One region of the Micromonospora sp. NPDC047620 genome, then DNA from elsewhere that is predicted to be linked to it. Evidence: predicted binding sites of a transcription regulator. Region 1 holds the regulator's gene; each other region holds the start of a gene.

Region 1 (3,271 bases):
ACCTGCTCTACTGGACCGGCGCCGACTGGTGGGGCCTCGGCCCGGGGGCGCACAGCCACGTCGGCGGCGTGCGCTGGTGGAACGTGAAGCATCCCACGACGTACGCGAAGCGGCTGGCCGGCGGCGAGTCGCCCGGCCTGGCCCGGGAGGTGCTCACCGCCGACGAGGCGCACATGGAGGACGTCATGCTCCGGCTGCGGCTCGCCTCCGGGCTGCCGCTGGACGCCCTCGACGACGCCGGCCGGGCCGGTGCCGAGCGGGCGCTCGCCGACGGCCTGCTGGCCGGCCCCGACCACGCGGCGGGCCGGGCCGTGCTGACCCTGCGGGGGCGGCTGCTCGCCGACGCGGTCGTCCGCGACCTGCTGCCCTGAGGCGGGCAGGCCTCCGCCGTGTGGTGGCGCGGGCGGCAGGCCTCCGCCGTGTGGCGGCGCATGGCCGGGGGACGGCCGGCCCGGCTCACCTGGTGAAGCTGTAGGCCATCGGGTAGCGGTAGAGCACGCCCTCGTTGGCCTTGACCCCGGCGACGATCCCGAAGATCAGCGGCACCAGCCAGACGAGCATCGGGACGAAGAACAGGATCCCGCAGGTGATCAGGGTGAGCACCCAGCTCAGCACGCCCACGACCGCCCAGGTGATCTGGAAGTTCAGCGCCGCGACGGCGTGCGCCCGGACGGTCGGCGACTGTTGCCCCCTGGCCATCAGCGCGATGAGCGGCGCGACCCAGCCGAGCAGGCCGCCGCCGACGACCACCCCGGCCGCGCCGCCGAAGTGGGCGATCAGGGCCCAGTTCTTGTCCTCGTTGTTGGCGTAGCCGCCGGTGGGGGCGCCGTAGCCGCCGCCGGTCGGATAGCCGACCCCCGGCGGGGGGTAGCCGCCCGGCGGGGGATAGCCCCCGGGCGGCGGGTAGCCACCCGGCGGAGGGTAGCCGCCCGACGGCGGTTGGTCACCGGTGGGCGGCGGATAGCCGCCGGGCGGGGGATAGCCGCCCGGGCCGGGTGCCCCGGACAGTGGTGCGGTGGGTTCGTCGGAGCCGGCCGGCCCGGGAACCCCCGACGGAGCGGCCGGGTCCGGCAGGTCGCCGGGGTCCCCCGCTCCGGGAGGGCGAGGTGGTTCAGTCATGGACGTCACGGTAGGGGCCGCGGGCAAGGCCGCACCAGAGCGACTCCGACCGGGATGTCCGGATGATCGGCTCTGGCGCCGCCGCCTCCACGGGCGGTGTGGCGCCGGTCGGATCGCCGTCCCAGGTTGATCATCGCGTCGGCGGGCGTGTCGACGTAGACTGGCACTCGTCTGTAGCGAGTGCCAGCAACCCGCCCGCCCCTCGGGGCGCGGGAGGTCCGACGTGCGACAGGAGGTGGGGAACGATGGGTCTCGACGACCGCAAGCTCGCCGTGCTGCGCGCGATCGTCGAGGACTACGTCGCCACGCAGGAGCCCGTCGGCAGCAAGGCGCTGGTCGAGCGGCACCAGCTCGGGGTCTCCCCGGCGACCGTCCGCAACGACATGGCCGTGCTGGAGGAGGAGGGCTACATCCGCCAGCCGCACACCAGCGCCGGCCGGGTGCCCACCGACCGCGGCTACCGGCTCTTCGTGGACCGGCTGTCCAGGGTCAAGCCGCTCAGCCCGGCCGAGCGCCGCGCGATCGAGCGCTTCCTGGTCGGCGCGGTCGACCTCGACGACGTGGTGCACCGCACCGTACGGCTGCTGGCGCAGCTGACCCGGCAGGTCGCCGTGGTGCAGTACCCGAGCCTGGCCCGCTCCTCCGTCCGCCACCTGGAGCTGGTGCCGATCTCCACGACCCGGCTGATGCTGGTCATGATCGCCGACACCGGCCGGGTCGAGCAGCGGCTGGTCGAGCTGCCCGGGCCGATCCCCGCCGACGACGTCACGGACCTGCGCCGGCTGGTCAACGAGAAGCTGGTCGGCACCCGGCTGTCCGAGACCCCGCCGCTGGTGCAGGCGCTGGTCGACGAGTCGGTGCCGCACCTGCGGCCGGCCATGGCCACCCTCTCCACCGTGCTGCTGGAGACGCTGGTCGAGCGGCACGAGGAGCGGATCGCGCTGGCCGGCACGGCCAACCTCACCCGCGGCGGCCTGCTCGACTTCCAGGGCTCGCTGCGCCCCATCCTGGAGGCGTTGGAGGAGGAGGTCGTGCTGCTCAAGCTCATCGGTGAGGCGGAGCCGAGCACGACCCGGGTGCTGATCGGCGATGAGAACGAGATCGACAACCTGCGCGCCGCCTCGGTGGTCAGCACCGGCTACGGGCCGGGCGCGACGATCGTGGCCGGGCTCGGCGTGCTCGGGCCGACCCGGATGGACTACCCCGGCACCATCGCCACGGTGAGGGCCGTGGCACGCTACGTGGGCGAGCTGCTGGCCCAGAACTGACCAGTCAGGGCCGACGGCCGACTCCGGCCGACGACCGGCGCAACGCGAGACGAACATGAGGACACGGAACGCAGTGGCCAGGGACTACTACGGCATTCTCGGGGTGAGCCGGGAAGCCTCCGACGACGAGATCAAGCGCGCCTACCGGAAGCTGGCGCGGCAGTTCCACCCGGACGTCAATCCGGACCCGGAGGCACAGGAGAAGTTCAAGGACATCAACGCCGCGTACGAGGTCCTCTCGGACGACCGGAAACGGCAGATCGTCGACCTGGGCGGCGACCCGCTCGCCCCGGGCGGCGGGGGCGCGGGCGGCCCGGGCGGCCCCGGCGGCGCCGGCCCGTTCGTCGGCTTCCAGGACATCATGGACGCGTTCTTCGGCGGCGCGGCCGGCGGGTCGCGGGGCCCGCGACCGCGGACCCGGCCGGGCGCCGACGCGATCCTGCGGCTGGAGCTGGACCTGAACGAGACCGCGTTCGGCGTCGAGGCGCCGATCACCGTCGACACCGCCGTGCTCTGCACCACCTGCTCCGGCGCCGGCACCGCGGCCGGCACCCACCTGGCCACCTGCGAGGCGTGCGGCGGCCGGGGCGAGGTGCAGTCGGTGCAGCGCACCTTCCTCGGTCAGGTGGTCTCCGCCCGCCCCTGCACCGTCTGCCAGGGCTACGGCACCACCATCCCGCACCCCTGCCCGACGTGCGCCGGCGACGGCCGCGTCCGCACCCGGCGTTCGCTGACCGTCAAGATCCCCGCCGGGGTCGAGGACGGCATGCGCATCCGGCTGGCCCAGCAGGGCGAGGTCGGCCCGGGCGGCGGCACCGCCGGCGACCTCTACGTCGAGATCCACGAGCGGCCGCACGACGTCTACTCCCGCAAGGGCGACGACC
Region 2 (3,271 bases), on a different contig from region 1:
CGTAGACGGTGGCATGGTCGAGCGCCGACGAGTCGAGCACCGTGGGCAGCCGCCGGCGCTGGCCGAGCGGGCTGATCCCGCCGCGCACGTAGCCGGTGGCCCGTTCGGCCACCGCCCGGTCGGCCATGGCGGCCCGCTTGCCGCCGACCGCCGCGGCGAGCGCCTTGAGGTCCAGCTCGCCGGTGACCGGCACGACCGCCACGGTCAGCGCGCCGTCGACCTCGGCGACCAGCGACTTGAACACCCGCTCCGGCGGCACCCCCAGCGCCGTCGCGACCAGCGCGCCGTAGTTCGGCGCGTCGGGGGAGACGTCGTACGGATGCGTGCTGTGGGCGATCTTCCGCTTCGTCAGCAGCGCGGTCGCCGGAGTGCCCTGTCCCGCCATGACCGTCAAGCTAACCCGGGTCCGGGTGACCCGCGAGCCGATAAGGCCGGCTACCCGGCCGGGCGGCAGACCAGCACCGTCGGCGCGCCGGCCACCCGGGTCAGCACCAGGCTGGCCGCCTCGTCGCCGGCCAGCCGCAGGTCCCGCCGCAGCTTCTCCGGCTCCAGCGCGGAGCCGCGCTTGAGGATCTCCACCCGCCCGACCCGACGCTCCCGCAGCAGCGCCCGCAGCCGCTTCAGCGAGAACGGCAGCACGTCGGTGACCTCCAGGCGGCGGGCGAACGGGGTCGCCGCCGGGGCGTCCGCGTAGAGGTAGGCGATGCTCGGGTCGGCCAGCGTCGCGCCGAGGGCACCGGCCAGCTCCGCGACCAGGTGCGCGCGGACCACCGCCGGGTCCGGGTCGTACAGGAAGCGACGGATCGGCCCGACCGGCGCCTCGGCGTCGCCGGAGCCGGTCAGCGCGTGCGCGGCGGCACCGCGCAGCAGGGTGGCCCGGCGGGGGACCTCGGCGAGCCGGCCGCACCACAGCGCCGCCTCGACCAGGTCGCCGTCCGCGCTCACCCACTCCGCCTCGGCGCCCGCGGGGATCAGCGCGTGGTCGATCCCGGGCGCCACCTTCACCACCGTGTACGGCACCCGCGCGGCCAGGCCGACGACGAAGTCCCAGGGCGGGGAGTAGGCGTTCGGGTCGAAGACCCGCCGCCCGGTGCCCGCCTTCCGCCGCGCCGGGTCGCAGAACACCCCGTCGACCCGGCTGACGTCGAACGCCGTGGCGTCGCCGCACTCCACCGTGAACAGCTCGGCCAGCCCGGCCGCCTCCGCGTTGGCGGCGGCCATCGCGGCGGTCAACGGGTCGGCCTCCACCCCGTACACCCGGATACCGGCCCGGGCGGCGGCGAGCGCGTCCGCGCCGAGGCCGCACCCGAGGTCGGCCAGGGTGCGCACGCCGGCGGCGCGCAGCCGGCGCGCGCGCCGCGCCGCGACGGCGCCGCGGGTGGCCTGCTCCAGTCCGGCCCGGGTCAGGAACATCCCCGCCGCCGCCGGCCCGAACTTGCCGACCGCCCGGCGGCGCAGCTCGGCCTGGGTGAGTGCGGCCGCCGCCAGCGCGGGCGGCATCCCGGCCGAGCGGAGCGCCGCCGCCGCGGCCAGCGGGTCGCCGCCGGCCACCCGCGCGGCCGCGTCGAGCGCGACCGACCCCTCGGGCGTACGCAGGGCGGCGAACTGGTCGAGGTCCACGCGGTCATTCTGGCCGCCCGGCCCGACGCGCCGCCCGGCGGGTTGGCACTCTCCTTGACGGAGTGCTAGCCGAGGAATAACCTGCGATTAGCACTCTCACCCCGAGGGTGCCAGCTTCCGGGCCGTCAGGCCTGGGCGCTGAACGCCAGGCGGACCGGCACCCGCGACGACGGCCCCGCCCGGTGGCATGTGGCAGATTGACGCTGGTCGGCTCGCCGGCCGGTAACGAAACCAGTACCCCAGGAGGGTATGCCCGTGACTACCGCGACCAAGGTTGCGATCAAGCCGCTCGAGGACCGGATCCTGGTCCAGGCGAACGAGGCTGAGACCACCACGGCGTCGGGCATCGTGATCCCCGACACCGCCAAGGAGAAGCCGCAGGAGGGCACCGTCCTCGCTGTCGGCCCGGGCCGCGTCGACGACAAGGGCAACCGGATCCCGGTTGACGTCAAGGTCGGCGACACCGTCATCTACTCGAAGTACGGCGGCACCGAGGTCAAGTACGCCGGCGAGGAGTACCTGGTGCTCTCCGCCCGCGACGTCCTCGCGGTCATCGAGAAGTAAGCAACCGATCAGTGTCGTTGCCCCGGTCCGGCTCGCCGGGCCGGGGCAGCGTCGCTTCGAAGGGACATTCATGGCGAAGATCCTGAGCTTCTCGGACGACGCCCGGCACCTGCTCGAGCACGGTGTCAACGCCCTCGCGGACGCGGTCAAGGTGACCCTCGGCCCGCGCGGGCGCAACGTCGTCCTGGACAAGAAATTCGGTGCGCCCACGATCACCAACGACGGCGTGACCATCGCCAAGGAGATCGAGCTCACCAACCCGTACGAGAACCTCGGCGCGCAGCTGGTCAAGGAGGTGGCGACCAAGACCAACGACGTCGCCGGCGACGGGACCACCACCGCCACCGTGCTGGCCCAGGCGATGGTCCGCGAGGGCCTGCGCAACGTGGCCGCCGGCGCCAACCCGACCGGCCTCAAGCGGGGCATCGACGCGGCGGCCGCCAAGGTCTCCGAGGCGCTGCTCGGCCGCGCGGTCGAGGTCGCCGACAAGAAGTCGATCGCGCACGTCGCGACCATCTCCGCGCAGGACGCCACCATCGGCGAGCTGATCGCCGAGGCGATGGAGAGGGTCGGCCGCGACGGTGTCATCACCGTCGAGGAGGGCTCCGCGCTCACCACCGAGCTGGACGTCACCGAGGGCCTCCAGTTCGACAAGGGCTTCATCTCGCCGAACTTCGTCACCGACGTGGAGGGGCAGGAGTCGGTCCTGGAGGACCCGTACATCCTGATCACCACCCAGAAGATCTCGGCGATCGAGGAGCTGCTGCCGCTGCTGGAGAAGGTCCTCCAGGACAGCAAGCCGCTGCTGATCATCGCCGAGGACGTCGAGGGCCAGGCGCTGTCCACCCTGGTGGTCAACTCGATCCGCAAGACCCTCAAGGTCTGCGCGGTCAAGGCCCCCGGCTTCGGCGACCGCCGCAAGGCGATGCTCCAGGACATGGCGATCCTCACCGGCGCCGAGCTGGTCGCCCCGGAGCTGGGCTACAAGCTCGACCAGGTGGGCCTGGAGGTGCTCGGCAGCGCCCGCCGCGTGGTGGTCGACAAGGAGAACACCACGATCGTCGACGGCGGCGGCCAGGCGAGCGAG
Region 3 (3,271 bases), on a different contig from region 1:
CACCAGCGCGACGCCACCACCCGGGACGATGCCCTCCTCGACGGCGGCCTTCGCGTTGCGGACGGCGTCCTCGATGCGGTGCTTGCGCTCCTTCAGCTCGACCTCGGTGGCCGCGCCGACCTTGATCACCGCGACGCCGCCGGCCAGCTTGGCCAGCCGCTCCTGCAGCTTCTCGCGGTCGTAGTCGGAGTCGCTCTTGTCGATCTCGGCCCGGATCTGGTTGACCCGGCCCTGGATCTGCTCGGCGTCGCCGGCACCGTCGACGATGGTGGTCTCGTCCTTGGTCACCACGACCTTGCGGGCGCGGCCCAGCATGTCGAGGCCGACGGCGTCCAGCTTGAGGCCGACCTCCTCGCTGATGACCTGGCCACCGGTGAGGATGGCGATGTCGGCCAGCATGGCCTTGCGGCGGTCACCGAAGCCCGGCGCCTTGACGGCGACCGACTTGAAGGTGCCCCGGACCTTGTTGACGACCAGGGTGGCCAGGGCCTCGCCCTCGATGTCCTCGGCGATGATCAGCAGCGGCTTGCCCGACTGCATGACCTTCTCGAGGATCGGGAGCAGGTCCTTGACCGACGAGATCTTGCTGTTGACGATCAGGAGGTAGGGGTCGTCGAAGACGGCCTCCATGCGCTCCGGGTCGGTCATGAAGTAGGCCGAGATGTAGCCCTTGTCGAAGCGCATACCCTCGGTGAGCTCCAGCTCCAGGCCGAAGGTGTTGCTCTCCTCGACGGTGATGACGCCTTCCTTGCCGACCTTGTCCATCGCCTCGGCGATGATCTCGCCGACGGTGCTGTCACCGGCGGAGATGGAGGCGGTGGAGGCGATCTGCTCCTTGGTCTCGACGTCCTTGGCGAGCTTGGACAGCTCCTCCGAGACGCTGGCCACGGCGGCCTCGATGCCCCGCTTCAGGGCCATCGGGTTGGCACCGGCGGCCACGTTGCGCAGACCCTCGCGGACGAGGGCCTGGGCCAGGACGGTCGCCGTCGTCGTGCCGTCACCGGCCACGTCGTCGGTCTTCTTGGCGACCTCCTTGACCAGCTCGGCGCCGATCTTCTCGTAGGGGTCCTCGAGCTCGATCTCCTTGGCGATGCTCACACCATCGTTGGTGATGGTGGGGGCACCCCACTTCTTCTCGAGCACGACGTTGCGGCCCTTGGGGCCGAGGGTCACCTTCACGGCGTCGGCGAGCTGGTTCATGCCCCGCTCGAGGCCCCGGCGCGCCTCTTCGTCGAACGCGATCATCTTGGCCATACGGCGTTGTCCTCCTGGACACTCACGGGCCACCCGGAGGTTGTGTCCCGGATGGGCCGCCTGGTGTACGCACCTTGGGGACGTCGCCACCTGGCGACGACGACGTCTCCTCGGCCGGGCCGGATAGCCCGCGACGACCGGCCATGTGCCGCACCGACGTGTGGACGCCCGTGCGGCCGTGGCCCTACCGCCCCGACCATTGGCACTCACGGTATGCGAGTGCCAATGACTTGTTTAGCACTCTCCCCTGCCGAGTGCAAGCACGCCCGCCCCGCTCAGCCGAGTTCACCGGCCAGCCGCGCGCTGTCCACCGGCCCCTCGTGGGCGCGCTGCTCGGCGTACGTGACGACCAGGCCGACCAGTTGGGCGAGGTGGATGGGCAGGCCCAGCACGCCGCCGAGCACCGCCACCGCGATCGCGCCCACCGCCGTGCCCGGCGACTCCAGCGGGGTGACGCCGAACGGCAGCGAGCCGATGCCCTCCACCAGGCCGGCCGCCCCGCCCCCGACGATCACCGCCGCCGCGACGAGCGCCACCCGGCCGAGCAGCAGGCCCAGCCGGTCGTGGAACATCCGGTACGAGCGGCCGATCGGGTGCTGCCGCTCGAAGAGGTAGACCGGGCCGGCCATGCTCAGCGCGAAGGCGAAGTAGATGCCGGGAATGACGCAGAAGCACACCCCGATCCCGATGATCACGCTCATCAGCAGGGTCCAGCCCCAGAGGCCCGGCGCCCGGCGCAGGCCGTAGCCCAACGCGGCGCCGACGGTCACCGGCTGGCCGGCCGCCTGCCGCGCGACCACCCAGGTGCCGGCGGCCCAGCCGAGGCTCTGCACCAGGCCGAAGAGCAGGGCGCCGCCGATCAGCACGGCCATCATGGTGCCCAGGTCGGCCAGGAAGGTGTCGGGCAGCGCGGCCGGGTCGTCGGCCATCGACTCGTCCCACCGGGCCGACGGGTCGACCACCAGCGCGAGCACCGACAGCAGCACGGCCGGCAGCACCTGGGTGAGCAGCAGGATCGGCAGCAGCGGCTTCCAACCCCGGCGCACCACGCCGACGCACCGGTCGAACCAGCCGCTCACGCCGCCGCCGGGCGGGGTGACCAGCGGGTCGGCCGGGTCGAGGCCGTGGCCGGGCGGGTACCACCCGTGGACCGGCTGCCCCGGGTACGCGACCGGCTGCCCCGGGTACACGACCGGCGCGCCCGGGTACCACGGCTGCCCGCCGTACGGGCCGGAGCCCACCGGGTACCCGCCGGTGGGCGGCAAGACCCACCCCTGCGGTTGCTGCGCGCCCGGCGGGGGCACGACGCCCGGCTCGCCGTCGGCCGCGGTCGCGGGCGGGGGCGTGACCGCCGGCTCCCCGGAGGGTGCGGGCGTGGTCGTGCCAGGCGGCGGCGCGGTCGGATCGCCGGCCGCGGCGGGGCCGGGATCTTCCGGCGGCGTGGCCTGGGGCGGCTGGTCGGACATGAACCCTCCTCAGCGACGGCTGGAACGGCTCACGATCTTTCCTGCCCGGGCACCCGCACCGCAGCCCCGCCCCGGCGGGCGGGGGGGTCAGGCGATGACGCGTACGCGCTCGGCCTGGGGCCCCTTCTGGCCCTGGGCGATCTCGAACTCCACCCGTTGGCCGTCGTCCAGCGCCTTGTAGCCGTCCATCTCGATCGCGGAGAAGTGGACGAAGACGTCCTGCCCGCCGTCGACGGCGATGAAGCCGTAGCCCTTTTCGGCGTTGAACCACTTCACGGTGCCCTGTGCCACGGTCCACTTCCTCACTCTGCACGGCGTTCCACAACCCGGAGGCCGGCGGACCGGCACCGGAGGACCACCGAACCGGCGGTCGGGGAGGCCGCTGAAATCGGTGACCGAAATCGCACGCTACACGAGGCGTGACGACGGCGCACGACCCCAAATCGGGCATATTCCGATCGAGAGGCATCGTCATCCGTCGCTGTGGTAGGCATGCGGCATGACGAGGACGCCGGACGGGCCTGGGCGTGGGCCGGCGGGCACCCGGCACG

What was found. The regulator HrcA, encoded in region 1, represses chaperone genes, less so after heat shock. The targets are predictions, from matches to a motif close to GGTTNGCACNCTCNNNNNGAGNGTGCNAACC.
Region 2: a site for HrcA is predicted at 1,706-1,736, ahead of groES (co-chaperone GroES). Genes of this name have one in related genera too.
Region 3: a site for HrcA is predicted at 1,452-1,482, ahead of groL (chaperonin GroEL). Genes of this name have one in related genera too.

The regions. Positions count from the first base shown of each region.
Region 1 is NZ_JBIDDG010000024.1:37,268-40,538, reverse strand. It holds gene hemW (radical SAM family heme chaperone HemW) at 1-371, shown strand, start outside; gene ACGF5C_RS25525 (DUF4870 domain-containing protein) at 457-1,119, opposite strand; gene hrcA (heat-inducible transcriptional repressor HrcA) at 1,365-2,387, shown strand; gene dnaJ (molecular chaperone DnaJ) at 2,461-3,271, shown strand, end outside.
Region 2 is NZ_JBIDDG010000002.1:214,268-217,538, reverse strand. It holds gene ybaK (Cys-tRNA(Pro) deacylase) at 1-385, opposite strand, end outside; gene ACGF5C_RS03280 (methyltransferase domain-containing protein) at 436-1,620, opposite strand; gene groES (co-chaperone GroES) at 1,870-2,184, shown strand; gene groL (chaperonin GroEL) at 2,255-3,271, shown strand, end outside.
Region 3 is NZ_JBIDDG010000013.1:94,276-97,546, reverse strand. It holds gene groL (chaperonin GroEL) at 1-1,254, opposite strand, end outside; gene ACGF5C_RS17920 (hypothetical protein) at 1,530-2,720, opposite strand; gene ACGF5C_RS17915 (cold-shock protein) at 2,808-3,011, opposite strand; gene ACGF5C_RS17910 (GNAT family N-acetyltransferase) at 3,220-3,271, shown strand, end outside.